Regions from separate parts of the Pseudomonas sp. 15C genome, predicted to be linked through region 2. Evidence: riboswitches for the same ligand, from Rfam matches in the RefSeq annotation. Region 2 holds a riboswitch; each other region holds the start of a gene.
The links. A riboswitch is a leader RNA that binds a small molecule or an ion and turns the genes downstream of it on or off. The one in region 2 is predicted to bind cobalamin.

Region 1 (9,785 bases), on a different contig from region 2:
TCTCAGTGAATTCAGGCTGCCGGACACGACAAAGCGCAACGCGAAGGCTCAAGAGCCGCATTGGCAAAGATAGTCGGAAGTCGAAAAACCGGATGCTGCGCGAGCATCAAGACCGCGCCGTGGCGCCAGGAGACGGGATAACTGGGGGGCTCCGAGAGGGTGTTCATGCAAATCCTGAAGGAAAAATGGCCTTGGAGCGTACCGCCTCAAGACACATTTTCCCCAGTGGCAAATCGTTTCAAGATCTGTACGAATGGGCCTGACGGCAGTTCCGTTCGCGAGCACTCTTGAAACGCGATCGTCAATGCACAGCAAGATCATCGATGTGCCGATAGTCGGCCCCCAGCGCTTCGGCAAGCACCTGCGCACGTCCCAGGCGAATCGGTCCACGCTCGATATCAATCAGCAATCCCGGGCAATCCAGCATCGGCAGCCCGGAACATTGCTTCAAACGCCCGTCGGTCACCACGAGCAATCGCTGCTGTTCGGCGGGGAAGCGCTTGCGCCGTTGCCCCAGCCATTGCTGCGCCTGCTGCAACGCCGCGAGCAACGGCGTGCCACCACCCGCCCCCAACGCTTGCAGCCACGCTTGCAGACCGCTGGACGCTTTGAGTCCCTGCACTTGCCATTTCGGCGTCGAACCACTGGCGGTCAACAAAGCGAGCCGCGCGCGTTGGCGGTAGGCATCGTCGAACACTTGTGCGAGCAGACCTTTGGCATCGCTCAGCGCCTGATGGCGTCGGGTCGAAGCGGAGGCATCGACAATCACCAGCCACAACTCATGCGGCGAGCGGGTGCGCAGCTGAAACAGCAGGTCTTCACGCAGTCGTGGCCGCCCGTTTATCAACGTGCCCGGCCAGTTCACCGAGCCATTCCTGGCGCTGTGGCGCTTGCCTTGGCGTCCGTTGTCGAGCCGTCCGGCGCGGGGTCTGGCATTCGCCCCCGCGTCGGATCGGGGGCGAATGCCTAGGGCTTTTTTGGCCAGGCGGGTACTTCTCGTCGAGTGCCGGTGGCGAGCGCCGGTGCCGGCATATCGCCCCACTGGCCCTGCCCTTCGCTCACGGTGCTTTGCGCCTGATTGGGCGCCTGTGGCGGTTGTTGTGGCTGTTGCTGCTGTTGCGGGCTCGGCGGCACCGAGGGTTCGCGACGACGATGGCGCAGGGCAAACTCGGCCACGGCGTCAATATCTTCCTCGCCAATCACTGCCGCCCCACGCCATGCCGCGTGCGCGCGGGCTGCGCGCAGCCATACCAGATCGGCGCGCAAGCCATCCACGCCAGCGGCGAAACAGCGTTCGGTTATCTGCGCCAGCGCGGCATCGTCCAGTTCGATGCCGGTCAATGCGATGCGCGCACGCTCACAGCGCTCACGCAGGCTTTGTTGCGCGATGGCCCATTGCGCACAAAAGGCCTGCGGATCGCTGTCGAAATCCAGCCGCCGACGAATGATCTGGCCGCGCTCGGTCGGTTGCGTATGGCCGCTGAGCGCGACGTTCAGACCGAATCGGTCGAGCAGCTGCGGGCGCAACTCGCCTTCTTCCGGGTTCATCGTGCCGATCAGGACAAATTTCGCCGAATGACGATGGGAAATCCCGTCACGTTCGATCAGGTTGGTGCCGCTGGCGGCGACGTCGAGCAGCAGATCGACCAGGTGATCAGGCAACAGATTGACTTCATCGACGTAGAGCACGCCGCCGTCAGCCTTGGCCAGCACGCCGGGGGAAAACTGCGCGCGACCGTCGCTCAGGGCGGCGTCGAGATCGAGGGTGCCGACCAGACGTTCTTCGGTCGCGCCCAGCGGCAAGGTGACGAACTGGCCGCTGGCGAGCAGGTCCGCAAGGCCGCGGGCCAGGGTCGATTTGGCCATGCCGCGCGGACCTTCGATCAGCACGCCGCCGATTTTCGGATCGATGGCGGTGAGGCACAGGGCGAGCTTGAGATCATCGGCGCCGACCACGGCGGAGAGGGGGAAATGTGGGGTGTCGGTCATGTGTGGGTTCTCTGGCGTGGTCGTTGGTGGTCTTGAATGTTCTGGTGTGTCAGGTAAAGCCCCTCACCCTAGCCCTCTCCCGGAGGGAGAGGGAACTGATTCGGGTGTTCTCCAATGTTGCGGGGTGTCAGGTAAAAGGCCCTCACCCTAGCCCTCTCCCGGAGGGAGAGGGAACTGATTCGGATGTTCTTCAATGTTGCGGGGTGTCAGGTAAAAGGCCCTCACCCTAGCCCTCTCCCGGAGGGAGAGGGGACTGATCGAGGTGATCTCACGAATTGCATTGATCTGATAGTTCGAGTTGAACATAGGTTTCGAATACAACACAGATCGGCCCCCTCTCCCTCCGGGAGAGGGCTGGGGTGAGGGTTGGCTTTTGCAGGCGCTACCCATCTTCCTCGATATCCAGCAGTAAATTCTCCAGCGCTTCCTTATAAGCCCCCGGCTCCTGCCACATGCCGCGCTGCTGCGCTTCGAGCATGCGTTCGGTCATGTCTCGCAAGGCATGCGGATTGTGCTCGCGGACAAACTCCCGGGTCTGCGGGTCCAGCAAATAGGCGTCGGCCAGCAACGCATATTGATGATCGTCGATCAACTGCGTGGTCGCGTCGAAGGCAAACAGGTTATCGACCGTCGCGGCCATCTCGAACGCGCCTTTATAGCCGTGACGCTTGACCCCGTCGATCCACTTCGGGTTTGCTGCGCGTGAGCGAATTACCCGGTTCAGCTCTTCTTTCAGGGTGCGGATTTTCGGCAAATCAGGTTGGCTATGATCGCCGTGATAACTCGCCGCCGCTTCGCCGCGCAGGCTTTCCACGGCGGCGAGCATGCCGCCCTGGAACTGGTAGTAATCGTTGGAATCGAGCAAGTCATGCTCGCGATTGTCCTGATTCTGCAGCACCGCCTGCACCTGACTCAGACGTTGGACGAACTGCTCGCGTGCAGCGGTCCCCTCGTCGGCGCCGCCATACGCGTAAGCGCCCCAGTTCAGATAAACCTCGGCGAGGTCTTCGCGGCTCTGCCACAGGCGACCGTCGACAGCGCCCTGCACGCCAGCGCCGTAAGCACCGGGTTTGGCGCCGAAGATACGCCAGCCGGCCTGGCGCCGCGCGGTGTCCTCGTCGACGCCGGACTGACGCAGCGTCTCGCGCTCGGCGCGCACTTTGGCCGCCAGCGGATTGAGGTCGTCCGGCTCGTCCAGCGCCGCGACCGCTTGCACCGCAGCGTCGAACAAGCGAATCAGGTTGGCAAACGCATCGCGGAAAAATCCCGAAACGCGCAACGTCACATCGACGCGCGGGCGGTCGAGCAGGCTCAGCGGCAGAATCTCGAAATCATCGACACGCTGACTACCGGTGGCCCACACCGGCCGTACGCCCATCAGCGCCATGGCCTGGGCAATGTCGTCACCGCCGGTGCGCATGGTTGCGGTGCCCCAGACCGACAGGCCGAGCTGACGCAAATGGTCGCCGTGATCCTGCAGATGCCGTTCGAGAATCAGCGTCGCTGACTGAAAACCGATACGCCACGCGGTGGTGGTCGGCAGGTTGCGCACATCCACCGAATAGAAATTGCGCCCGGTCGGCAGCACGTCGAGGCGCCCGCGACTGGGCGCGCCGCTCGGGCCGGCGGGGACGAAACGGCCACTGAGGGCGTCGAGCAGACCGCGCATTTCTGCCGGGCCGCAGGCGTCGAGGCGTGGTGCGATGACTTCGCGCAAATTATCAATGATTAACCCGACTTCAGCCCACCCCGATTCCTGTAGGAGTGAGCCTGCTCGCGATGGCGGTGTGTCAGTTGATTTGATGTTGGCTGATCCACTGCTATCGCGAGCAGGCGAAGGCCTACAAGGGATATGCAGGGATTCGGAGATCAGCTCGGTGGCGAACAATTCGAGGCGTTCGCGGGTGTCGCCGGCGGTGCGCCAGACTTCGTCGGTGACGGTTTGCAGTTCGCTTGGACGCGGTCCCTCCCACGGCTCGGCCAGAGCGCAATCCAGTGGATCGAAACCTAGTTCAAACGCTTTTGCCACCGCGCGCAGCAGGCTTGATTGCGCGCCCTTGCCATCCCCGCGCGGAATCCGCAGCAAGGCCAGCAAGGTATCGATGCGCAAACGCCCGCTCGGCGACTCGCCGAAGATATGCAGGCCATCGCGAATCTGCGACTCCTTCAAATCACACAGATACGTATCCAGACGCGGCAACCAGATCGCCGCGTCGGCGTCACTGTCCAGCGCGGCGTCGAGTTGCAGCTCGCGGTCGATCTGCGTATCGCGCACCAGTTGCAGAATGTCGCGTTGCAATTCCCGGGCGCGGCGCGGGTCGAGCAACTGCGCTTCGTAATACTCGTCGGCGAGCAGTTCGAGATTGCGCAACGGCCCGTAGGTTTCCGCGCGGGTCAGCGGCGGCATCAGGTGGTCGATGATTACCGCTTGCGTACGCCGTTTGGCCTGGGCGCCCTCGCCCGGGTCATTGACAATGAACGGATAGATATTCGGCAGCGGCCCGAGCAGCGCGTCCGGCCAGCAGTTTTCCGAGAGGCCGACACCTTTGCCCGGCAGCCATTCAAGGTTGCCGTGCTTGCCGACATGGATCACCCCGTGCGCGCCATAGGTGTTGCGCAGCCAGAAATAGAACGCCAGATAAGCGTGCGGCGGGACCAGGTCCGGGTCGTGATAAACCGCACTCGGGTCGACCTGATAACCACGCGCTGGCTGAATGCCGACGAAGGTCAGACCGAAACGCAGCCCGGCGATCATCATGCGTCCGTCGCGGCACATCGGGTCGTTGTGCGGCGCGCCCCAACGGGCGATCACAGCGGCGCGGTTGGATTCAGGCAATGCATCGAACATCGCCATATAAGCGTCCATCGCCAGGCTTTGCTGGCATGGGCGCAGGTCAATCGTGTCGAGGTCATTGCTGACGCCGCCGAGCAATTGCTGGATCAACTCGCTGCCGCTGCCTGGCAAATCGGCCGAAACCGGATAGCCCTCAGCCTGCAACGCACGCAGGATATTCAGCGCTGCCGCTGGCGTGTCGAGGCCGACACCGTTGCCGATGCGCCCGTCGCGGGTCGGGTAGTTGGCGAGAATCAGCGCGATGCGCTTTTCGCTGTTCGGTACCCGCGCCAGAGCAGTCCAGCGCCGCGCCAGTTCAGCAACAAAATCCATGCGCTCGGGTTGCGCGCGATAGCACACCACATCCGATTGGCTGCGCTCGCTGCGCCAGGCCAGATCCTTGAAGCTGATCGGCCGACTGATGATGCGCCCGTCAAGTTCCGGCAAGGCTATGTGCATGGCCAGATCGCGCGGGCCCAGGCCTTGCTCGCTGTCGCGCCAGCCGGGCTCGTTGTCCTGGGCGCAGATCGCCTGGATCACCGGGATATTGCGGCGAAACGGTCGCAGGTGCGGCGCTTCGGGACTGGACTGGGCAAAACCGGTGGTATTGAGGATCACCCCGGCCTCGACTTCGTCCAGCCAATCCTCGACCACCGTCAGGCAGCCGGGTTCTTTCAGGCTGGCCACGGCGATGGGCAAAGGATTGAGCCCCGCAGCTTGCATGCGCTGGCAAAACACATCGATGAACCCAGTGTTGGCTGCTTGCAGGTGCGAGCGGTAAAACAGCAGCGCCGCGACCGGTTGTGCGGGCAGCCATTCAGCTTGCCAGTCACTCAGGGCAGCAGTAGTTTTGGTCGGGTGGTAAATCGCTGTACGCGGCAAGGTTTGCGGCTCGCCCCACGGGTAATCGCGGGCGAACCAGCGATTGCCCAGGCAGCGGAAAAAATCCAGCGCGTTGCCCAGTCCACCCTGACGCAAGAACTGCCAGAGACGGTCACGGTCCACCGCGCTGACGGTGCTCAAGTCGCTGAGTTCCGGGTCGGGGCGATCGTCGCCCGGCACCAGAATCACTTGCACGCCGCGCTCGGACAATTCCACCAGGCGCTCGACGCCATACCGCCAATAGGCGATGCCGCCATGCAGCGAAATCAGAATCAGCTTGGCGTGGCGCAACACTTCATCGACGTACAGATCGACCGAGGCGTGATTCTGCACCTGCATCGGGTTGGCCAGGCGCAGGCTCGGGTAGTCCTGCGGCAACTGCTGCGCCGCTTCGGCGAGCAGCGCAAGGCTGGAATCGCCGCTGCACAGGATCACCAACTCGGCGGGCGTCTGGCCAAGGTCGGCAATGTTGTCATCCGAGACGAAACCGCCGGGCTGGGTCCTGAGCAGGTGCATGACTTAAACGCTGAGCGCGGCGCGCAGTTGCGCTTCGAGCTGCGCTGCATCCAATTCCTGGCCGATCAACACCAGACGCGTTACGCGCGCTTCGTCGGCGCCCCACTGACGGTCAAAATGCTTGTCGAAGCGCGTACCTACGCCTTGAATCAGCAAGCGCATCGGCTTGTTCGGAATCGCGGCGAAGCCTTTCACGCGCAGGATGCCGTGTTGCACCACCAGTTGCGTCAGCGCGTCGAGCAGCAGGCTTTCGTCGGCTTGCGGCAGTTCGATGGAGATCGAGTCGAAGGCGTCGTGATCGTGGTCATCGTGATCGTCATCACCGTCGTGGTGATGGTCGTGGTGACTGTGACGGCTGTCGATGTGTTCTTCGGAACCGGCACCGAGGCCGATCAGCACGTCCAGCGGCAGACGGCCGTTGCTCGCTTCAATGATTTTTACCGCAGGTGGCAACTCTTCGGCGACTTCAGCGCGCACGCGCGCCAGATCTTCTGGACTGGTCTGGTCGGCTTTATTGAGGATCACCAGATCGGCGCTGGCCAGTTGGTCGGCGAACAGTTCGTGCAGCGGTGACTCGTGATCGAGGTTCGGGTCAAGCTTGCGCTGGGCATCGACCTGATCCGGGAACGCGGCAAAGGTGCCGGCGGCCACGGCCGGGCTGTCGACCACAGTGATCACCGCATCAACGGTGCAGGCGCTGCGGATTTCCGGCCACTGGAAGGCTTGCACCAACGGCTTGGGCAAGGCCAGGCCCGAGGTTTCGATGAGGATGTGATCGAGATCGCCGCGACGCGCGACCAGTTCGCGCATCACCGGGAAGAATTCTTCCTGCACGGTGCAGCACAGGCAGCCGTTGGCCAGTTCGTAAACGCGGCCGCTGGCTTCTTCTTCGGTGCAGCCGATGGTGCACTGCTTGAGGATTTCGCCGTCGATGCCCAGCTCGCCAAACTCGTTGACGATCACCGCAATGCGCCGGCCCTGAGCATTGTCGAGCATGTGCCGCAGCAAGGTGGTTTTGCCCGAACCGAGGAAACCGGTGACGATGGTGACGGGGAGTTTGGCCAGTGTTTTCATCGGTATGCCCTTTGGCAAGCGGCGGGCATACGGGACGAGGACCGGCCACGCGCAGGCGCGCCGGAAGTATTCGCCACCGGATCACCCCGCCCGGTTGAAAGTGAGAATCTGTGACGAGGCAGGTCTCCTGGCTGACAGTGTTCAGGCGCCGGGCCTGGCATTCGCTGCGCCTTCCCGCGGGCTCGTGGACCGAGCTGGCAGTGGCGTTGCAGCGAACATCACCGTTCACAGTTGCGGGGGCAGCCGCGGCTTTGACCGCGTTCCCTTCTTAGCTTCGACAGATGCCGAAGAACCTCGAAGGCGCAAGGCTACGCATGGGTTGATGATGGGTCAATGCTTTGGTTTCGTGGATATTCACTACTGCCCGAAATTGACTCAAACCCACCCGCATGCTCTCCTGTACGCCTTGTTACGGGTGCCCTTCACAGGGTGAAACGGGAAACCGGTGAATCATGTGCTTTACTCAGAGCCATGTCAGTCCGGTGCTGCCCCCGCAACGGTAAGCGAGCGAAGCGTCAAAACCACTGTGCCAACCCGGCATGGGAAGGTGACGCTTGCAGGTCGGCCAGGCGCCAACCCCTCGCGAGCCCGGAGACCGGCCCGCAACACACAGTGCGCTATCGGCGTCACTGGACATAACAAACCCGCGGTGGGCGGGCGCTGTTCGTACCTCTGCGTGTCCGTCACGCAGGGTCCGCATGCGTTCGACTGCCCCTTACACTATAGGGAAGCGCCATGTCGATCATCAGCAGCACCGGCAGCAACACGGATAAAATCGCCAGCACCACCACCCTGAGCCAACGCCTGATTGCCGCCGCCTTCGCCTCGATTCTCGGCGCGGGCCTGGTGTATTTCGCCGGTTTCTCGCATATCGAAGCGGTGCACAACGCGGCCCACGACACCCGCCACAGCGCTGCGTTTCCGTGCCACTGAGACCTCTCGACATGATCAAGCGAATTGCGCAAACCGCAGGTTTCACTGGCCTGCTGGCCGCCCTGCTCCTCACGCTGCTGCAAAGCTTCTGGGTCTCGCCGCTGATTCTTCAGGCGGAAACCTATGAAAAATCCGAGCCGGTCGCCGCAGTCCACGAACACGCGGCCGGCACCGCGGCGCACAGCCATGACGGCGAAGCCTGGGAGCCGGAAAACGGCTGGCAGCGCGTGGTTTCGACCACCGGTGGCAATCTGGTGGTGGCGGTCGGTTTCGCCCTGATGCTTGCCGGCCTGTATACATTGAGAGCGCCGCGCTCCACCGCGCAAGGCTTGCTCTGGGGTCTGGCCGGTTACGCGACGTTCGTGCTGGCGCCAACGCTGGGCCTGCCGCCGGAATTGCCGGGCACCGCTGCGGCTGATCTGGCGTCGCGGCAGATGTGGTGGATCGGCACTGCGGCCTCGACCGCCGTCGGCCTGTCGCTGATCGCCTTCAGCCGGCACTGGCTGATGAAGCTGCTCGGTGTAGCGATTCTCGCCGTGCCGCATGTGATCGGCGCGCCGCAGCCGCTGGTGCATTCAATGCTCGCGCCCGAGGCGCTGGAAAGCCAGTTCAAGATCGCTTCGCAGTTGACCAACGTGGCGTTCTGGCTGGCCCTGGGCCTGATCAGCGCCTGGTTGTTCCGCCGCAACAGCGACGGTCACTACCACGCATGAGCGATGACCGCGCGGCGTCCACGCTGGTGGTCGGCCTCGGCTGCCAACGCGGCTGTCCGACCAGCACGCTGCGCGCGTTGCTCGACCAGGCCTTGCAGGCGCACCGCATCGAGCTCAAGTCAATCAAGGCCCTGGCCAGCATCGATTTGAAGCGCGACGAACCGGGCCTGCAAGAACTGGCCGTACAACTGGCCTTGCCCCTGCTGTACTTCAGCAGCGAGGAATTGGCCGGTTACCAGTCAATGCTCAGCCACCAGTCGCAAATCGCTTACGAACGCACCGGCTGCTACGGCGTGGCGGAAAGCGCAGCGCTGGCGCTTGCCGAACAACTCCTGCAGGCGCCGGCAAAGCTGCTGATCAGCCGACAAAAATACGCTCAAGCCACTCTGGCGTTGGCCGGCGCCGCGTAAATCCTGATAATCGCCGCCATCCATCATGAACAATCTTCATCTGAAGCGTTGTCGCGCCTCTTCTCCAAGGATCCAACGATGACCGTTTATTTCATCGGCGCCGGCCCCGGCGACCCGGAATTGATCACTGTCAAAGGCCAACGGTTGATCCGCCACTGTCCGGTGATCATCTATGCCGGTTCACTGGTACCCGCCGCAGTGCTCGAGGGGCACCAGGCGCAAACCGTGGTCAACAGTGCCGAGCTGCACCTTGAGCAGATCATCGAGCTGATCAAGACCGCGCATGCCGACGGCCATGACGTCGCACGGGTACATTCCGGTGATCCGAGCCTGTACGGCGCGATCGGTGAGCAGATTCGTTATCTGCGTGAGCTTGGTATCCCGTTCGAGATCATTCCGGGCGTGACGGCCACCGCCGCCTGTGCGGCGCTGCTC
Region 2 (9,785 bases):
CAACAGTTGCGGTTCAACAGTGCCGCCGCTGAAGTGACGCATGTCGCGGCGTTCGGCGATGGCTCGGTAAACCGCTTGGCGCTCGGCTTCGGAGAATGCGTTGTCGGTCATGGCCCCATCGCTGGCAAGCCAGCTCCCACAGTGGACGGTGCAATACCTGACGAAACGTAATCCCCTGTGGGAGCTGGCTTGCCAGCGATGGCGGTCTCAAGACCGGGCGCAAACAGCGCAGCGACAGCCGCAGGATTCGACGGAAAATAAAAGTGCACATAAGAAGCCGTCATCCGCCCTTCACGGTAGACCGCCTCGGCCCCTCGCCCACCGTTCGGGCTCAGCCCACGGGCAATCGGCGTCAGTTCGGTGGTCGTCAGCGAATGGTGATACGTGTGCCCGCGCAACGAGCCTTCCGGCAGATCGACCGCCTGCAACGCCAACGCCGCCAGACGCTTTTGCATCACCGCCTCGCCCCGCAACAACCCGACCAGTTCAGCGCGGGTGCCTTCGACATCGGTCAGCGAATCGAGCAGATAAAGCATGCCACCGCACTCGGCCAGCAACGGCTTGCCTGCCGCATGGTGCGCGCGGATCGCCTCGAGCATCGCAGTGTTCTGTGCCAGTGCAACGTGGTGCAGCTCAGGGTAACCGCCCGGCAGATACAGGCTGTCCGCCTCGGGCAATTGCGTGTCGCGGATCGGCGAGAAGAAGCTCAACTCGGCGCCCATCGCCCGCAACAGATCGAGGCTTGCGCCATAGGTGAAGGCGAATGCTTCATCACGGGCCACGGCGATCCGCACGCCGTGCAACAACGGCTCAGCAGCAGTCACGTCCGGCGCTGCGAATTCGACGACGGGCGGCAAGGCGACTTCGCAACTGCTGGCCAGTGCGTCGGCGGCAGCGTCGAGGCGCAGGTCCAGATCATTCAGTTCGCTGGCCTGCACCAGGCCAAGATGGCGACTCGGCAGCTCGATGCCGGTCTCGCGCGACAACGCGCCGTACCAGCGCAGGCCTTCGGTGAGGCTGCCTTCGAGCAATTGCGCATGACGCTGGGTGCCGACGCGGTTGGCCAGCACCCCGGCGAACGGCAGGTCAGGCTGATATTTCGCCAGGCCCAGCGCCAGTGCGCCGAAGGTCTGCGCCATGGCGGTGCCGTCGATCACTCCGAGCACCGGCACGCCAAAATGCCGCGCCAGGTCGGCGCTCGACGGCGTGCCGTCAAACAGGCCCATCACGCCTTCGATCAGAATCAGGTCCGCGTCGCCGGCGGCTTCCCACAACAGGCGACGGCTTTCCTGCTCGCCGACCATCCACATGTCCAGTTGATAGACCGGCGCACCGCTGGCGCGCTCGAGGATCATCGGGTCGAGAAAGTCCGGGCCGCATTTGAACACGCGGACCTTGCGCCCCTGATTGCGATGCAAACGGGCGAGCGCGGCGGTGACCGTGGTCTTGCCCTGGCCGGAAGCCGGCGCGGCAATCAGGACGGCCGGGCAGTGACGGGGCTGATTCAAAGTTCGACGCCTTTCTGCGCTTTGATCCCGGCCTGGAACGCATGCTTGAGCATGCCCATTTCCGTGACCGTATCGCCCATCTCGATCATTTCCGGCTTGGCGCCGCGCCCGGTCACCACCACATGCTGCATCGGTGGCCGCGCCTGCAAATCGCTGAGCACCTGATCGAGATCCAGATAACCGTGCTTGAGGGCGATGTTCAATTCGTCGAGCACCACCAGCCCGATCGACGGATCGCGCAGCAGTTCGCGAGAAACTTCCCACGCCGCCGTGGCAGCGGCGATATCGCGCTGACGGTCCTGGGTCTCCCAGGTGAAACCTTCGCCCATCACATGGAAGCGCACTTGCTCGGGGAAGCGGCGGAAGAACAGCTCCTCGCCCGTGCTGTTGCGGCCCTTGATGAACTGCACCACGCCGCACTGCATGCCGTGGCCCATGGCGCGGGCGAGCATGCCGAAGGCCGAGCTGCTTTTGCCTTTGCCATTGCCGGTCAGCACCAGCACCAGGCCGCACTCGTCGGGCGAATTGGCGATGCGTTCGTCGATCACGGCTTTTTTGCGCTGCATGCGCGCCAGATGGCGTTCGTCGCGCTCGGGGGAATCGGTCATGGGGGAGCTCTCCGTTGAGACGGGTAAACGGCGGGCAGGCACAAGAATAGACGGCAAAAAGCCTGGCATCGCCCACCGTGATGCCGCTGGATGGATCAGGCCGGTCTCCGGGCTCATGAGCGGCGTTGGCCAGACTGCGCGCCTTCCCGCTGTTGAGCAGTGGCATTGAACGCAGTGTTCACTCATTTACCGTTGCGGGGGCAGCGCCGGGATCGTCGTGGCTTCGCGTGAAGACCACCCTCACCGGCTTCCCTGTTTCACTCTGTCGACGCAGGTCACAGAGCACCTGAAACAAGCGGCGAAGGTTAGAGGGTTGGGGGTGGAGCGTCAATTAAAGAGGCGGCCAACGGGCGAGAAACTGCCCTCAATCAATTATCTGCCGGCAATCTTGTGCCAGACTGTGACAAGTGATATCAAAGAGCCATGCTTTTCTCGAAAAAGCACACCACAACAATAAGGACGATGACGATGCAAGGCATGATCATCAGCAACCCGCGCCTGGAATTCCTGCGCCCGGTGCTTGAACGCTGGTTTGACTGTATCGACCGCTACAACACCGTGCGCGGCGACGGCGATACGCCGTACTGGCATGATGAGAAAGCCAACCTCGGCCTGCTCTCGGCCGCCGCCTGGATGGCCGAACTGGTGACCTTGAACGACACCGTCACCCGTAAACAGAACGAAGACGGCGAGCGCAATGCCCGCGCCGATCTGTTTATCGCCGGCAGCGAAGACCGCGCCTTCATTCAGGCCACACAACGCTGGCCAAGGGCGAACAACCTCAACCTGACCCAACCCCTGGCCGATATAACCTCTGACGCCAAACGCATCAGTTACGCCAGCGATCTCAAGCTCGGCTGCCTGTTCGTCGCCCCGCAAAAGGCCCAGCACAGCGCCAGCCCCGAAGAATTGCAGGACATGGTCGACGACCTGCAAAAGGAACACACCTGCGCCGTGGCCTGGTATTTCCCCTACGCCTACCGCAAATTGCACAGCGACGCGGGCAACTATCACCCGGGCATCGCCGTGCTGTTCAAGGAAGCCCGCGGTTGAGCAGTTGAACCATCGGGCTTGCGCCCTCCTCTATGGTTAGGAATGCATTCATAGGGAAGATCAGCAATGCGCAAGCCCCACCTCGTTTTCGTCATCGCCCTCGCCGGCGGGCTCAGCGCCTGCGGCGAAACCTCCAGCCTGCAGGTCTCCGACGGCACTGGCCCGTCGCCGAAACTGCCGGAACCGAACAAGACCCTGATCCCGACGGTGAACATCGCCCCCGCGATCGGCTGGCCCGAGGGGGCAAAACCGACGGCCGCGGCCGGCACTCAGGTCGCCGCGTTCGCCGAAGGCCTCGATCATCCGCGCTGGCTGTACGTGCTGCCCAACGGTGACGTGCTGGTGGCCGAAACCAATGCGCCACCGAAACCGGATGACAGTAAAGGCATTCGTGGCTGGGTGATGAAAAAGGTCATGGGCAAGGCCGGCGCCGGCGTACCGAGCCCGAATCGCATCACCTTGCTGCGCGATGCCGACAAGGACGGTGTGGCCGAGACCCGAACGGTATTTCTACAAAACCTCAACTCGCCGTTCGGCATGACCCTGGTCGGCAACGATCTGTACGTGGCCGATACCGATCGCCTGTTGCGCTTCAACTACGAGCCCGGCGCCACCGAGATCAAGACCCAGCCGATCAAGGTCGTCGATCTGCCGGGCGGCACGCTGAACCATCACTGGACCAAGAACGTCATTGCCAGCAAGGACGGCAGCAAGCTCTACGTCACCGTCGGTTCGAACAGCAACGTCGGCGAAAACGGCCTGGATCAGGAAGAGGGTCGCGCGGCGATCTGGGAAGTCGATCGGGCGACCGGTAATCACCGGATCTTCGCCTCTGGCATCCGTAATCCCAATGGCCTGGCGTGGGAGCCCAGCAGTGGCGCGCTGTGGACGGCGGTCAACGAGCGTGACGAGATCGGCAGCGATCTGGTGCCGGACTACATCACCTCGGTCAAGGACGGCGGCTTTTATGGCTGGCCGTTCAGCTATTACGGCCAGCACGTCGACGTGCGAGTCAAGCCGCAGAACCTCGATCTGGTGGCCAAGGCCATCGTCCCGGATTACGCGGTCGGCCCGCACACCGCCTCGCTGGGCCTGACCTTCGCCGAGGGCAACACGCTACCGGCGCAATTCAAGGAAGGTGCCTTCATCGGCCAGCACGGCTCGTGGAACCGCAAACCGCACAGTGGCTATAAAGTGATTTTCGTGCCGTTCAGTGGCGGTAAACCGACTGGACAACCGGTGGATGTACTGACCGGCTTCCTCGACAAGGACGAGAACGCACTGGGCCGCCCGGTGGGCGTGGTGATCGACCCGCAAGGCGGGTTGCTGGTGGCGGATGATGTCGGCAACAAAGTGTGGCGCGTGTCTTCTGCCAAATAACTTTCACCTGACACAAACAACTGTAGGAGTGAGCCTGCTCGCGATAGCGCCTTGTCAGTCGACATCATCGGTGACTGAAAGACCGCTATCGCGAGCAGGCTCACTCCTACAGGGATTGTGTGCGATTGGATTTACGGGTTATGCGCCAACTGCCCCGGCTGCAGCACCCGCTTGGCGCTCAGATAGGCCTTCTGCCAATACGCCTTTGACAGACTGTCGAGCTTGACCGTGCCGCCCGTTGCCGGTGCATGCACAAACCGCCCTTCGCCGACATAAATGCCGGCATGGCTGACCTGCGAGCCGCCGTTGGTGGCGAAGAAAATCAGGTCGCCGGTCTGCAAGCCTTCCTTGCCGACGTTCGGTGCCTGCATGACGATCATTTCGCGGGTGGAACGTGGCAGCGAGATTCCCGCGGCATCGCGGTAGACGAAACCGATCAGGCCGCTGCAATCGAAACCCGAATCCGGCGTGTTGCCGCCCCAGCGATAAGGCGTGCCGACGAGGCCGAGCGCGCGAAAAAGCACGTCTTCAGCAACCGGTGAAAAAGCCTGGGAGGGACCGAACACAATCGGCGCGCGAACCACGGGGGCTGGCGGCGGTGTACGACTGGCGCAGGCGCTGAGCAGCGCGGCGCAGAGGATCAAGGTGAGGCGGGCCGACATCGTCATAAGCGGAACATCCTGATCAGGCTGCGGCTTTCTCTGCCGAATGGACAGAAACAAAACCGCCTGCGTCTGTACGCAGGCGGTTTGCCATCAATATGATTCAGGATTCTAGCGGCTACGCGGCAAACTTCAAGTAAGACTTTAACTTCACCTTGTAAAGTTTGTGTCTACTCTGTTTGCCGGTAGCCTGGCGTGTCGCCACGAAGCAGCGACATCAGGGAATTACTTGCGCGCGGTGACCACGGTCGGAGCGTTCGCCAGGGCGCGTTTCGCTTCGATGAAGGTCTTGCTCCAGTAGCTGTCACCCAGGCTGTCGATGCGAACACCGCCGCTGCGACGACTGCTGGAGTGGATGAACTGGTTGTCGCCCAGGTAGATCCCGGCGTGACTGACCCGGCCGCGACGGCCGTTGGTGGCGAAGAACAACAGATCGCCCGGCTCAAGGTTGCTGCGCGCAACCAGCGGCGCATCAACGTTGATCATTTCGCGGGTGGAGCGCGGCAGGTTCATACCGGCTTCTTCGCGAAACAGGTAGCCGATGAAACCGCTGCAATCGAAACCGGCTTCAGAGGTACCGCCGAAACGGTAACGGGTCCCGATCAGGGACATGCCGCGTTCGAGAATGCTGTCGGCCAGCACAGGAAGCTGATAAGGCTTCTTGCCGTTGAATTCATTGAGTTCTTTTTCGGTGTCCAGCTCTTCCTGGTAAATAACGGAAGACTGGGCCGTGGCGGAATTTTTAACCTGTTGAGGCTGCTCTTGAACTGGAGAGTGAGCAGCACAACCGTACAACAGGGTGACAAGTGCGAGAGGCACGAGGGGTGCGAAGCGCTTTAGCATGGGCACGACCGTGGCTGATAGTTGTAAAGAAGCCGAGACTATGCCCGCTATCGTCCTCATTTGCAAATTCAATCGAACTTTATGTGACTTGGCGGTTTCGCGTTTACATCTAAGCGCTTAAGCCCATTTGACCCGATACGCGACTTGCAACCCCTGCAGGAATGCGGATTTTCTGGCGCCTGAAAGATGCCGCCCTCCCCTTGAAACCTTTAGAACAACAGGCTCGGCTTACCAGCCCAAGGTTTCTTTGAGGAATGGAATGGTCAGCTTGCGCTGGGCCTGCAACGAGGCCTGGTCGAGCTGTTCGAGCAGATCGAACAACGCGCTCATGCTGCGCGTGCCGCGAGTCAGGATGAAGTGCCCGACCTCATCGGTCAGGTGCAAACCACGACGCGAGGCGCGCAATTGCAGCGCACGCAACTTGTCTTCATCGGAGAGTGGGCGCATCTGGAAGATCAGCGCCAGGGTCAGGCGCGATTTCAGGTCGGCCAGTTTCACTGGCAGTTCGCGCGGGGACGTCGACGCGGCGATCAGCAGACGCCGACCGCTGTCACGCAGACGATTGAACAGGTGAAACATCGCCTCTTCCCAGTCCGCCTTGCCGGCAATCACCTGCAAGTCGTCGAGACAGACCAACTCGTATTGTTCGAGGTTGTCGAGGATTTCGACGCCGCGGTCCATCAACTCGGCCAGCGGCAGGTACACCGCCGGCTCGCCCATCTGCTCGAAACGCAAGCACGCGGCCTGCAACAGATGCGTACGCCCTACGCCGTGTTTGCCCCACAGGTAGATCAGGCTCTCTGTCCAGCCGGCGTCGGCTTCGCACAGACGCTCGACATAGCCGAGTGCAGCGGCATTGGCGCCTGGGTAGTAGTTGATGAAGGTGGCGTCGTCACGCAGACGCACACCTAGGGGCAGCTGAATCGGTTTCATGCTGACTGAACGGTTACCAAGGAACCGTTAGTGGCCTCTGTGTAAAGTTGGCGAAGTTTATACCCGTGACGCTGAGCGCACAATGCGACAGAGTCCAAGCAAAATCAAAGGTTTGCGTTAACGCCTTGGTTTCCTGACAGATTCTTTGGCGCCAGCGCCTGTGGAAAACGCGGCAACCCGGCGGTTCGCCGGGCCGCCCTTCGCCCTTACAACTCCGGCTCGTTCACACCACTATAGATGTCGGAATCCTTGTACAGGTCGTGCACATGGCGCACCAGGACCATGATTACCGCCGCCACCGGCAGCGCCAGCAGCACACCGGTAAAACCGAACAACTCGCCACCGGCGAGAATGGCGAAAATCACCGCCACCGGATGCAGGCCGATGCGGTCGCCCACCAAAAGCGGTGTCAGCACCATGCCTTCCAGCGCCTGCCCGACCATGAATACTGCGACGATGCCAACCATCGGGTACAGATCGCCACCGAACTGGAACAACCCGGCGATCAGCGCCGCGCCGATACCGATCACGAAGCCCATATAAGGCACGATCGCCGCCAGACCTGCGATCAGGCCGATCAACAGGCCCAGCTCGAGACCGACGATCATCAGCCCCGCCGCGTAGATCACGCCCAGCGCCAGCATCACCAGCAACTGCCCGCGCACGAACGCGCCGAGCACTTCATGGCATTCGCCCGCCAGCGCCACCACGCGCTCTTCGCGATCACGCGGCAGCAGGCTGCGGATCTTCGCCATCATCACGTCCCAATCGCGCAGCAGGTAAAAGCTCACCACCGGAATCAGCACCAGATTCGCCAGCCAGCCAATCAGCGCCAGACTCGACGCCGTCGCCTGGCTCAGCACCACGCCGACGATGTCGGTGGTCTGGCCCATGTGTTCACTGATTGCCGCCTTGACCTTGTCGAACTTCCAGAAACCGTCCGACAGCCCCAGCTTCGCCTGCGCCCACGGCACCGCGGTGTGCTGCAACCAGTCGAGCATCTGTGGCGCCAATTCGTACAGACGCAGCAACTGCTTGGCGAGCATCGGCACCAGCACCAGTAACAGCGCAGTAACGATCAAGGTGAACAAGGCGAACACCGCGATGACTCCCCAGGTGCGCGACAGACCCGCGCGCTCCAGCCGATCCACCATCGGATCGAACAGATAAGCCAGTAGCAGCGCAACCAGGAACGGCGTGAGGATCGGGTGCAGCAACCATACAAACGCGCAAAGCAGGACTACCCCACCGAGCCAGAACCAACGCCGCGTATCGGCCATTTACCACTCCTGCTTCTATATAAAGAAAGATTTACCAACGAAAGCGTAACGACGGCGCCGCCGCTACCGGAGCCGGCGCTGCCACCGGTGCAACACCGCCCTCCACAGTCTGCGGCGCAGGCACCGGAGCCGGCGCTTCTGGCGGCAACTCCTGCAACTTCGCCAGCGAGAGTTGCGCACGCAACTGCTCGGCGCTGCCGTTGACCCGGTAGACGATACGATCGCCGTCAACAGTCTGCAGACGCACGCCGAACGGTTCGAGTAACCGCAACAACGCCGCGTAATGCTCCAGATTCATGCCCTGCACTTCGAGGGTCTGCTGCCCTGACACACCGGGCTTGACCACAAAGCGCGGCGCCAGGCGCTCGGCCACAGCCAGCATCACCGCATCGGCCACAGCGGCCTGATCGGCACCCTGCACGCTGCCAGCTTCTTTCTGATCGCCCAGCCACAGACGCCACTTGGCCTGCCACTGCCCGCCTTCTTCACGGGCATGCACGGCCAGCAAGGCGTCGGCGTTGTAGCGTTCGGAGGCACTGCGCAACGGCGCGGCATCGGCGCCCTCGAGTGTCGGCGCGGTGGCGACCAACTGCTCGCTCAGGTCGGCCAGCGGCAGGCGCAGCGGCAAGCCGCGATGTTGCGCCGCCGCGCGCAGTGGTGCTGCAGCGGCCTGACCATCGCCGACCAGACTCGAGCCTTCGGTCGAATCGTTCAGCCACCAACCGAGAATCGACGGCCGATTGGCGCCCCACAAGGATAACCCGGCGCGACGCAGCGCCTGCTCGCTGGTCCCCGGGTCGAAATCGACCTTCAGCACTTCCGGCGGCCCGGCATCGAAACCGAATTGGCTGATGATCTGCTGCGGATCCTTGCGGATCGCCGCCAAACCAGGACTTTGCGGGGCTTTCGGGTCGCCGGTCAGACGCAGCACCAGCGTGTCGAGCGCCGCCTGCGTGGCGCGATCGCGCTCTTCCGGCGCCTGGCCGGTGACTGGCTGGCGTACCTGATAAAGACCTTTGAGATTTTCGGCATGACTCGCCAGGCTGAGCAGCGACAGACAGCCTACAAACAAAAATTTTACAAAACGCATGGAGAATTCCCGTCGACAGGAGCGGCTGGAACAGGCCGCGTGAACCGTTTGAGCAAGGCTGTGACCCCAGGCCTGCGCAAAACATTCACACGGCGGCGGTAAGTTTTTGCACAGTGATAACGATAGACGGTTAATGGCCACACCTTATACAGACGTTCAGGGCGCTGGATTGTAAAAAAATTCCGCGGATATGGCCCTGCCCGTCGGTGCGAGGATGGCCGCTGCCCCTCAAGCCTGATAAAATCGCGCGCCTTCGCAGACCGGCAACAGCCGGGCACCCCGAAACTCGCGTGAGGCCACCGCCACCTCGATTTCGATGTTCCCGCTGAACTCGGTCGTTACCCCCTGAATCCCCTCCCCTAAAGGCCTGGATCATGAGCAAGCAACCCTCCCTGAGCTACAAGGACGCCGGTGTAGACATCGACGCC
Region 3 (9,785 bases), on a different contig from region 2:
CGACAAAACCGATCGAACCGACAATCGAGACCATCACGGCCGTGACCAGCGCCGCGCAACCGATCAGCAGAATCTGCACGCGGCGCACCGGTATGCCGAGCGACGCCGCCGAATCCGCGCCAAAGGTAAACGCATCCAGCGCCCGCCGATGCCACAGGCACACGACCAGCCCGAGCAGGGCCACCGGCACCGCCAGCCACACCGACGGCCAGCGCACCCCGCCGAGGTTGCCGAGCAGCCAGAACATGATCCCGCGGGCCTGCTCGGAACTCGCCGAGCGAGTAATCAGGAATGCGGTCAGCGCATTGAACAATTGCGAGCCGGCAATCCCGGCCAGAATGATCTGCCCGGTACCGTTGGCCGAACCACTGACCCGTGCCAGCAGAATCACCAGCACGAATGCCGTCACCGCACCGGCAAACGCGCCGGCCGACAGCGACACCAGCCCGGCACCCACGCCAAGCAAGGCGACCATTACCGCGCCAGTCGAGGCCCCGGCGGAGATGCCCAGCAGATAAGGATCGGCCAACGGATTGCGCAACAGCGACTGCAAGATCACCCCGCACGTTGCCAGCCCGGCGCCGCAGGCAGCGGCGACCAGTGCGCGGGTCAGGCGGTAATTCCAGACGATGCCTTCATCGATCGGGTCGAGCACATAACCGGCGCCCCACAGCTTGTTGGCCAGCACTTGCAGCACCACGCCCGGCTCGATCGAAGTCTCACCGATCGCCACGCCGCCGATAAGCGCAACCGATAGCGTCAGCAGTACCAGCAGCGAACGGATCAGGCGTCTGCTCATGGCGCCAGGTCGTAGGCATTGATGGCGGCGGCCAGTTGCGCCAGGCCGTCGAAGGTGCGCAGGCTGGCCTGCATGGCCATGGCATCGAGGATGATGATGCGGTTGTGTTTCACCGCGTCCATGTTGCGCGTCACCGGGTCGCTGCGCAGGAACGCGAGTTTCTTCTGATAGTCGTCAGCCGGGAAACGCCGACGATCCATGCGCGCGATGACCAGGAAAGTCGGGTTGGCTTTGGCAATGGTTTCCCAACCCACGGTCGGCCATTCTTCATCCGACTCGACCACATTGCGCACACCCAGGGTGCTCAGCATGAAATCCGGAACGCCTTTGTGCCCGGCCACAAACGGCTCGATGTCCATCTCGGCGCTGGAAAACCAGACCACAGCGCTGACATCCTTGCGCTGCTGGGTTTTCGCCGTGGCGATCGACTGCGCGAGGCTGGCCTTGAGTCGTTCGTTGAGCCGTTCGCCACGCGCCTGCACATCGAAAACCTGCGCCAGTTGGCTCACGCCTTTGTAGATGCTGTCGATGCGAAACGGCGCCAGCCGCGTGCCATCGGAGCCGACGAGGTTGTCCTTGGCTTCGCAATCGGAGGGCAGCAGGTAGGTCGGAATCTTCAACTCATGAAACTGCTCGCGGGTGCCGACCGCACCTTGCGGGCCGACCATCCATTCCAGCTCCACGGCGACCAGTTCCGGGCGCTTGCCGATCACCGCTTCGAAGCTCGGTTCGTTATCAGCGAGGCGCTCTATCTTTTCGTTCTGCGCCTTGTATTGGGGCAGCACGTCGTTGAACCACAGCGAAGTGCCAACGACTTTGTCGCTCAGACCCAGGGCATAGAGCATTTCCGTGCCGGCCTGGCCGATGGTGATCGTGCGTGCCGGGGCGTGCTGAAACGTCAGGCTGCTGCCGCAGTTCTCGATCGTCAGCGGATAAACCGTGGGCGCCGCTTGCGCCAAGGCACAGAGGCCCAGACTGGTGAACAGGGTGGCAATACGGGGCAGCAGCATGGGGCAGTCTCCAATGGAACCGTACGGGGAGGGCGGGTACGGTTTGGAAACACACCATCAAGCGCCATCAGGAAATAACGCAAGGCCGGTCATCACGCGAAAAACGCGCACGGCACGATGTCCTTCCCGGACACCCCGCCGGTTAGTAGTCATTGTGCCGGCAGGTCTCCTGACTGATGCGTCATCGCCTGGCTCCGGCCTTCCCGGGGGTTACCCAGTGGCAGTCGAGGAGCAGGCTCGGCACCTACAGTTGCGGGGGCAGTTCCGATCGATGCTGAACAAGCACCTCGGATTCCCTATTAATCCCATGCGGAAACCGGCGGCGGCATGGTAGACGATTTGGGGGGATGAGGGGGAGATGAATCTTTTGAAAAGCCCCTCACCCTAACCCTCCCGAAACGTCGGACCGCCCGTAGGGAGAGGGGACTGACCGCGGTGTTTGGGCGACATATGGCCACACCGAGTACCGAGCTGAACACAAATTCAGAAGCTAACGAAGATCGGCTCCCTCTCCAGGGGGAGAGGGCTGGGGTGAGGGGCGGGGCCACCACAAGTCCAAAGCCGACCGCATGCCTCTAGCCACCCGCCTGCAGATCCTGAAAAAAACAAACGTCACAACCCGGATTTGCAATCCGCGAACCCCCAACGCTAATATACGATCCATATACATTCCGTATCGGATTACCTCCATGGGCATCGTAAAAATTTCCGAAGACATGCACGAAAACCTGCGCATCTCCAGCAATGCACTCAGCCGCTCGATCAACGCGCAGGCCGAGCACTGGATGCGCATCGGCATGCTCGCCGAGTTGCACCCCAACCTCGACCACAGCGCGATCTGCCGTTTGCTGATCCGCGCCGAGCAGAATGGCGGGCTCGACCTGCACCAACTGACACAGGAAGTCGCCCTCGCATGAGAAACCAGATCAAGCTCAACACCCCGGCCGAGATCGAAAAATCCCGCGCGGCCGGCAGACTGGCTGCCGAAGTGCTGGCCATGCTGGTACCCCACGTCAAGGCCGGGGTGACCACCGATGAACTGGATCGGCTGTGCAACGACTACATCGTCAACGTACAGAAAGCCGTTCCGGCCAACGTCGGTTATCACGGCTTCCCGAAAACCGTCTGCGCCTCGGTCAACGACGTGGTCTGCCACGGCATTCCTTCTGCTACTCCGCTGAAGGATGGCGATATCCTCAACCTCGACATCGCCGTGATCAAGGACGGCTGGTTCGGCGACACCAGCCGCATGTACGTGGTCGGTGAGGCCACGCCTGAAGCGCAACATCTGATCAAGACCACCTATGACGCCATGTGCGCAGGTATTCGCGCGGTCAAACCGGGCGCCACGCTGGGCGATATCGGTTACGCGATTCAGAGCCTCGCCGAAAAGGAAGGCTTCAGCGTGGTGCGCGAGTATTGCGGCCATGGCATCGGCAAGATCTACCACGATGAACCGCAGATTCTGCATTACGGCTTTCCCAATCAAGGGATGAAGCTCAAGGCGGGAATGATTTTTACCGTCGAACCGATGCTCAACGCCGGCAAACGCCACGTGAAGAACATGCCCGATGGCTGGACGGTGCTGACCAAGGATGGCTCGCTGTCGGCGCAGTGGGAGCACATGGTGGCGGTGACGGAGACCGGGTTTGAAGTGCTGACGGCGTGGCCGGATCAGATCGAGGGGTATGCGGCTATCAGTTGATACTGCGTTTGGCGGTCAGAATTCGTGAAATCCAACGCATAAAAAACGCCGCTTGAACAAGCGGCGTTTTCTTTTGGCCGTTACTTCAGATCGAACCGATCCAGGTTCATGACCTTCGTCCAGGCCTTGACGAAGTCATTGACGAACTGCTGTTGTGCATCCGCACTGGCATACACCTCGGCCAGCGCGCGCAACTGCGCATTGGAACCGAACACCAGATCCACCCGGGTTGCGGTCCATTTCGGCGCGCCGGTCTTGCGGTCCCGTCCTTCGAATTCATCAGCATCGCGCGTCGTCGGTTGCCACTCCACGCCCATGTCCAACAGGTTCGTGAAAAAGTCATTGCTCAGCGCTTCGGGTTTATCGGTGAAGACACCATGCCGGGTCTGCCCGACGTTGGTATTCAACACCCGCAGGCCGCCGAGCAGTACGGTCATTTCCGGGGCGGTGAGGGTCAGCAGTTGCGCCTTGTCGATCAGCAGGGTTTCAGCCGCGACGGTGTATTTGCCTTTGCTGTAGTTGCGGAAACCGTCGGCAATCGGTTCAAGGAAGCCGAACGATTCGACATCGGTCTGCTCCTGCGAGGCATCCACGCGCCCGGGCGAGAACGGCACGCTCACTGAATGACCAGCGTTCTGTGCGGCTTGCTCGACCCCGGCATTGCCGGCCAGCACGATCAGGTCCGCCAGCGAGATTTTCTTGCCAGTGCTTGCGCCATTGAATTCGCTCTGAATGCCCTCCAGGGTTTGCAGCACATGGGCCAGTTGCTCTGGCTGGTTGGCTTGCCAGAACTTCTGTGGTGCCAGACGCAAACGCCCGCCGTTGGCACCGCCACGTTTGTCCGAGCCGCGGAAGGTCGAGGCCGCCGCCCACGCCGTTGAGACCAGTTGCGCAACCGACAGGCCTGAGGCGAGGATTTTGCTTTTCAGCGCGGCGGCGTCGCTGTCGTCAATCAACGCATGGCTGACGTCCGGCAACGGGTCTTGCCAGAGCAATTCTTCGTTGGGCAATTCCGGGCCGAGGTAGCGTGACAGCGGGCCCATGTCGCGGTGGATCAGTTTGTACCAGGCGCGGGCGAAGGCGTCGCCCAATTGCTCGGGATTGGCCAGGAAGCGTCGCGAGATCTGCTCGTAAGCCGGGTCGAACCGTAGCGCCAGATCAGAGGTGAGCATGGTCGGCGAGAGCTTTTTGCTCGGGTCATGGGCATGCGGAACCGTGCCGGCGCCGGCGCCGTTTTTCGGTTGCCACTGATGCGCCCCGGCCGGGCTCTTGGTCAGTTCCCACTCGAAGCCGAACAGGTTTTCCAGGTAGTTGTTGCTCCAGCGGGTGGGCGTGGAGGTCCAGGTCACCTCCAGACCACTGGTGATGGTGTCTGCGCCCTTGCCGGTGCCGAAGGCATTTTTCCAGCCCAGGCCTTGCTGTTCGAGGCCGGCCGCTTCCGGTTCAGGGCCGACGTTGTCGGCCGGGCCGGCACCGTGGGTCTTGCCGAACGCGTGGCCGCCCGCAATCAGCGCCACGGTTTCTTCATCGTTCATGGCCATGCGGCCGAAGGTTTCGCGTATGTCTTTGGCCGAGGCGACCGGGTCCGGGTTGCCCTCGGGACCTTCCGGGTTCACATAAATCAGGCCCATCTGCACCGCAGCGAGCGGGTTCTCCAGATTGCGCTCGCCCTGATCGGTGCGGCTTTCTTCCTTGCCGTGCAGATCCGGTTCGGCTACCAGCGTACCGTCACCGGGTTCCTGTACCGGGCCGTTGCTCTTGCCGTAACGATTGTCACCGCCCAGCCATTCGGTTTCCGACCCCCAGTACACGTCTTCATCCGGTTCCCAGACATCGGCGCGACCACCGGAAAAACCAAAGGTCTTGAAGCCCATGGATTCCAGCGCGACGTTGCCGGTGAGCACGATCAGATCGGCCCAGGAAATGTTGCGGCCGTATTTCTGCTTGATCGGCCAGAGCAGGCGGCGGGCCTTGTCGAGGCTGACGTTGTCCGGCCAACTGTTGAGCGGGGCGAACCGTTGCTGACCGGAGCCGGCGCCACCGCGACCATCGGCTGTCCGGTAGGTGCCGGCGCTGTGCCAGGCCATGCGCACGAAGAGCGGGCCATAGTGACCGAAGTCCGCCGGCCACCAGTCCTGAGAATCGGTCATCAATGCGCTGATATCTTGCTTCAGCGCCTGAAAATCCAGGCTATTGAACGCCTTGGCATAGTCGAAGTCCTGGCCCAGCGGGTCAGACTTGGGCGAGTGCTGACTGAGGATTTTCAGGTTCAGTTGATTCGGCCACCAGTCTCGGTTGGTCGTGCCGCCACCGGCGGCATGGTTGAACGGGCATTTCGATTCGCTTGCCATGTTCGAGTCCCTATCAGGTCTGCTGCGGCCGGCTGGTGCCGACTTCGGACTTGTAAGGCTAGACCCGACTTGGCAAACCAGCTAATAGCGCAGGTATTGCGCGCCGATAGGCAAACTCTCTCAGCGCCGCGCTGCTTCGGGTCAGCGGGATCAGCTCGATTGCGCCGTGTCGTCATCGGGCACATCGTCGAGAATGTCCTCTTGCCCCGGCAGTTCAGTGATCACGCTGAAGTCACTGACTTCCACCGCGCCTTGCCCGTAACCGAGCAAATGAAACGAAAACGCCTTGCGCTGTTGCGGGTTTTCAAAGCTGAAGTCCATTTCCAGCGGCTGATCCGCCGTTGCGACCATTTCCGCCGGTAAGCCCAGCTGCACGTCCTGTTCGAACTCCTTGGCCTTGAGTTGTATGTACGCCGCTTGCTGCGGGTCGACCGCGCGCACGGTCAGGCGGACGCGAGTGTGCGAGCCCTTGGGCATTTCCAGGTACTGCGCACCGATCAGGTTGTCGGCCCAGTCATCCTTGATCTGCGCTTGCAGCGGGATGATGTTGTTGCTGCCGAACTGGTAGCGATGATTGAGCGGTGTGCGCAGCAGCGACAGGTCCAGGGCATTGGCGCGGGCGGCGATCTGCCGGGCCGGATGACCGCTGTAGCGACCCTTGTAAATGGCGCTGTCGGCGATGAAACCAGCGCTTTCGTAATAGCGGCAGCGGCGCGGCATGTCGCATTCGGAGAAGATGCCGCGGCCATCGTGATAGCGCAGCTTGCCATTGGTGAATGACATGATTTCGCGGCCGGAATCATAGTCACGGAACAGCGAGCGACCGCTCAGCGCGGAGGGCACTGGCAGGTCGAAGTAGTCGAGGATCGAAGTGCTCAGATCGACGTGACCATAGACACCTTTGTTCAGGCGCGGCAGTTGCGCCTGCTCCGGTGCCAGGGTCAGGTTGAACCCCCACGAGGAGGCCAGACGCACGCCGTCGATGCCATGGGATTCGTCCGATGTGATCACCACCAGCGTGTCCTTGAGCACGCCTTTGCGTTCCAGGCCACTGAGAAACTGATCCAGCGCATCGTCGAGATAACCGACGGCGGCCTGCTTCGGCGTTTCGTAACGCTGCAGATAATCGTCCGGTGCGGAGTAGGGCTGGTGAGTGCCCACGGTGAGCAGGGTGAGCATCCACGGCTGTTTGTGTTTCTTCAACTGGCCAACGTAATCCAGCGCACCCTCAAAGAACGCCTTGTCATCCTTGCCCCATGGAAATACCAGATAGTTGCTGTTGCTGAACCATTCCAGCCCATGGGTGGCATCGAAGCCGATGTGCGGCATGATCTTGTCTTTGGCCATGAAGCGCAGCCCGGCACCTTGCAGGTAATGCGTGCTGAAACCGTGGTCACGCAGTTGTGCCGGCAGACAGGCCTGATTGCGCTCGTTGAGGGTGAGCATTTCCACGCCTTTGGGCGTGCCGTTGTTGAGTTTGTCGTAGTCGCCGCAGAGCATGGCGTACAGACCGCGAATGGTCTGGTGCGTGTGCAGCACGTAATCCGGAGTGTTCATGCCGCGCTCGGCCCAGCGGCTGAGGTTGGGCATCAGGTCTTCCTGGTAATGACTGCCGATGGCCTCGCGGTTGGCGCGGATGTAGGCGCCGGGAATGCCCTCCAGTGCGATGATCAGCACGTTGCGCGCCTGTCCCGGTGCGGTCAGCAGTTTTTCTCCGTTTAGGTCGACATCGGTCAGCCCGGCCATCGCCGGTGCGGGTTCTTCGGCATCGCCGTCCAGCCATTCCTCGGCGCGAATCTGCAGGTCCGCCACTTCACTGGCGAGCAGTTGATGCGGCAAGTTGTACAAACGCCACGGGTCGGCTTCGTTCGGCCACAGGTTCTGCGCGCCCCAATGCGCAGCGAACAACACCAGCGGCGCGCCCCAGACTGCACGGGGCAGAGGCGTGAGCGGTCGGTCGCGGCCGGCGAAGCGGGTCAGCAGCCACACCAGTAATGCCAGCAGCAATGTCAGGCCCAGTGCGGGGTGCGCCAGGCCGCCGCCGGTGGAGTTTTCCACGAATTGCGGGTCGACCAGGTAATGAATGTCGGAAGGCGTCGGCAACCGACCGACCGCGCTGACCAGTTCCGCGGTCGCCACCGCCAGCACGCTCCACAACAGCAGCACCGGCAGAGCCAGCCACCACGCACGGCGATGCAGCAAAACCAGCAACAGGCTGCCCACGGCCAGATCCGACAGATAACCCAACGGGCTCGACCAGCCCAACGCCGCGCGCAGGCTCATCGGCACAATCAATACCAACAGCAGCAGAGAAAACAGTCGGGCGTGTGGTTGCCGCAACCGGTTGAAAAGAGCGCTCACAAAAAGACCTTCCAGCCATCAAATCGTCATAAAAGTGTGGGCGATGATAGCAAGGCTCGGCCATCTGATTGCCTTTTAAAACGCTCGGGTGATGCGCAGGGACGAGCGCTGGCGCGAATGGAAAAGCAACTGGAAACCCCTATGGTTGCTGGTGGAGCGCGGCGAACGGCCTGTTTGCCGATGGGGATTTTCCCGGGGTTTTATTGTGTCAGGCTGTTAACGTTCGACGTTGTAGCAGCGCAAGGCATACGCTCAGCGTCCAGTGCTATCGATATGCAATAAAGATATTTAATTTCTATTTTTTATAGCGATAAAGTCAGGCCTTTCAGCAAACCACCCCCTGCTGCGAGGTTGTCATGCCCACACCGTTGAAACGTTCCGCATTGACCCTGTTGGCCGCCGCCCTGGCGGGCACAGCGTTGTTCAGCTCGGTCGCTCAGGCCGAGGGCAAGATCAGCATCGCCCAGCAGTTCGGCATCGGTTATCTGATCCTCGACGTGGTCCGCGACCAGCAACTGATCGAGAAACATGGCAAAGCCCAGGGCCTGGACATCGAGGTCGACTGGAACAGCATTTCCGGCGCCACCGCGATGAATGAAGCGCTGCTGACCGGTTCGCTCGACGTAGTCTCGGCCGGCGTGCCGCCGATGCTCACCGTGTGGGATCGCACCAAAGGCAAACAGAACGTCAAGGCCATCGCCGCGCTCGGCTCGATGCCCAATTACCTGCTGACCAACAATCCGAATATCAAAACCCTCAAGGACTTCAGCGACAAAGACCGCATCGCCGTACCGGCGGCAGGGGTGGGCTTCCAGTCGCGCACCTTGCAGATCGAAACCGCCAGGCTGTTCGGTGATGCCCAATACAAGAAGTTCGACGACATTTCCGTCAGCCTGCCGCACCCCGATGCGACGGCCGCGCTGATCGCTGGTGGCTCGGAGATCAACTCGCATTTCTCCAGCCCGCCGTTCCAGTATCAGGCGTTGCAGAACCCCAATGTGCACAAAGTGCTGAGCTCCTACGACGTACTCGGCGGCCAGGCGACGTTCAACGTGCTGTACACCACGGAAAAATTCCACGACGAAAACCCCAAGACCTACAAGGCGTTCTACGACGCCCTGGCCGAGGCCGAGAAAATCATCAAGGCTGACAAACCGGCAGCGGCCCAGGCCTATATTCGGGTCGAACAGTCGAAGTTGCCGTTGGCGCTGGTGGAGCAGATCGTCAACGACCCGGAGATCGACTTCACGGTGGTGCCGCAGCGTACGTTTATCTATGCCGAGAAATTGCAGGAATTGGGCGTATTGAAAAACAAGGCGGGAAGCTGGAAGGATTACTTCTTTGAAGAGGCGCATGGTGGGGCGGGGAGTTGATGTTCCGCGCCAGGATCAAAAGCCCCTCACCCTAGCCCTCTCCCAGAGGGAGAGGGGACTGACCGAGGTGCATGCGAGAGATACGCCAACCTGCGATACCGAGTCGAACGAAAGTTTTGAACGGCCCACAAATCGGCTCCCTCTCCAGGGGGAGAGGGCTGGGCGGGCGGCGTTCCGATGAGGGGT

Region 1: another riboswitch for cobalamin. It lies ahead of cobW (cobalamin biosynthesis protein CobW); the one in region 2 lies ahead of cobO (cob(I)yrinic acid a,c-diamide adenosyltransferase).
Region 3: another riboswitch for cobalamin. It lies ahead of ACYYKW_RS18855 (ABC transporter substrate-binding protein); the one in region 2 lies ahead of cobO (cob(I)yrinic acid a,c-diamide adenosyltransferase).

Annotation. Positions count from the first base shown of each region.
Region 1 covers NZ_JBUDGD010000013.1:47,415-57,199, forward strand. The annotation lists gene ACYYKW_RS09765 (vWA domain-containing protein) at 302-1,042, opposite strand; gene ACYYKW_RS09770 (ATP-binding protein) at 967-1,989, opposite strand; gene cobN (cobaltochelatase subunit CobN) at 2,372-6,220, opposite strand; gene cobW (cobalamin biosynthesis protein CobW) at 6,224-7,294, opposite strand; cobalamin riboswitch at 7,395-7,606, opposite strand; cobalamin riboswitch at 7,691-7,912, shown strand; gene ACYYKW_RS09785 (CbtB domain-containing protein) at 8,030-8,227, shown strand; gene ACYYKW_RS09790 (CbtA family protein) at 8,239-8,940, shown strand; gene ACYYKW_RS09795 (cobalamin biosynthesis protein) at 8,937-9,350, shown strand; gene cobM (precorrin-4 C(11)-methyltransferase) at 9,429-9,785, shown strand, end outside.
Region 2 covers NZ_JBUDGD010000041.1:27,534-37,318, reverse strand. The annotation lists gene bluB (5,6-dimethylbenzimidazole synthase) at 1-111, opposite strand, end outside; gene ACYYKW_RS19265 (cobyrinate a,c-diamide synthase) at 108-1,508, opposite strand; gene cobO (cob(I)yrinic acid a,c-diamide adenosyltransferase) at 1,505-2,116, opposite strand; cobalamin riboswitch at 2,198-2,421, opposite strand; gene ACYYKW_RS19255 (hypothetical protein) at 2,585-3,169, shown strand; gene ACYYKW_RS19250 (PQQ-dependent sugar dehydrogenase) at 3,236-4,549, shown strand; gene ACYYKW_RS19245 (C40 family peptidase) at 4,681-5,217, opposite strand; gene ACYYKW_RS19240 (C40 family peptidase) at 5,437-6,054, opposite strand; gene hda (DnaA regulatory inactivator Hda) at 6,283-6,987, opposite strand; gene ACYYKW_RS19230 (AI-2E family transporter) at 7,194-8,267, opposite strand; gene ACYYKW_RS19225 (DUF2066 domain-containing protein) at 8,299-9,357, opposite strand; gene purM (phosphoribosylformylglycinamidine cyclo-ligase) at 9,732-9,785, shown strand, end outside.
Region 3 covers NZ_JBUDGD010000039.1:42,406-52,190, reverse strand. The annotation lists gene ACYYKW_RS18860 (FecCD family ABC transporter permease) at 1-799, opposite strand, end outside; gene ACYYKW_RS18855 (ABC transporter substrate-binding protein) at 796-1,809, opposite strand; cobalamin riboswitch at 1,952-2,145, opposite strand; partial or broken gene ACYYKW_RS18850 (ParD-like family protein) at 2,358-2,726, shown strand; gene map (type I methionyl aminopeptidase) at 2,723-3,514, shown strand; gene katG (catalase/peroxidase HPI) at 3,595-5,865, opposite strand; gene ACYYKW_RS18835 (LTA synthase family protein) at 6,016-8,226, opposite strand; gene ACYYKW_RS18830 (ABC transporter substrate-binding protein) at 8,583-9,599, shown strand.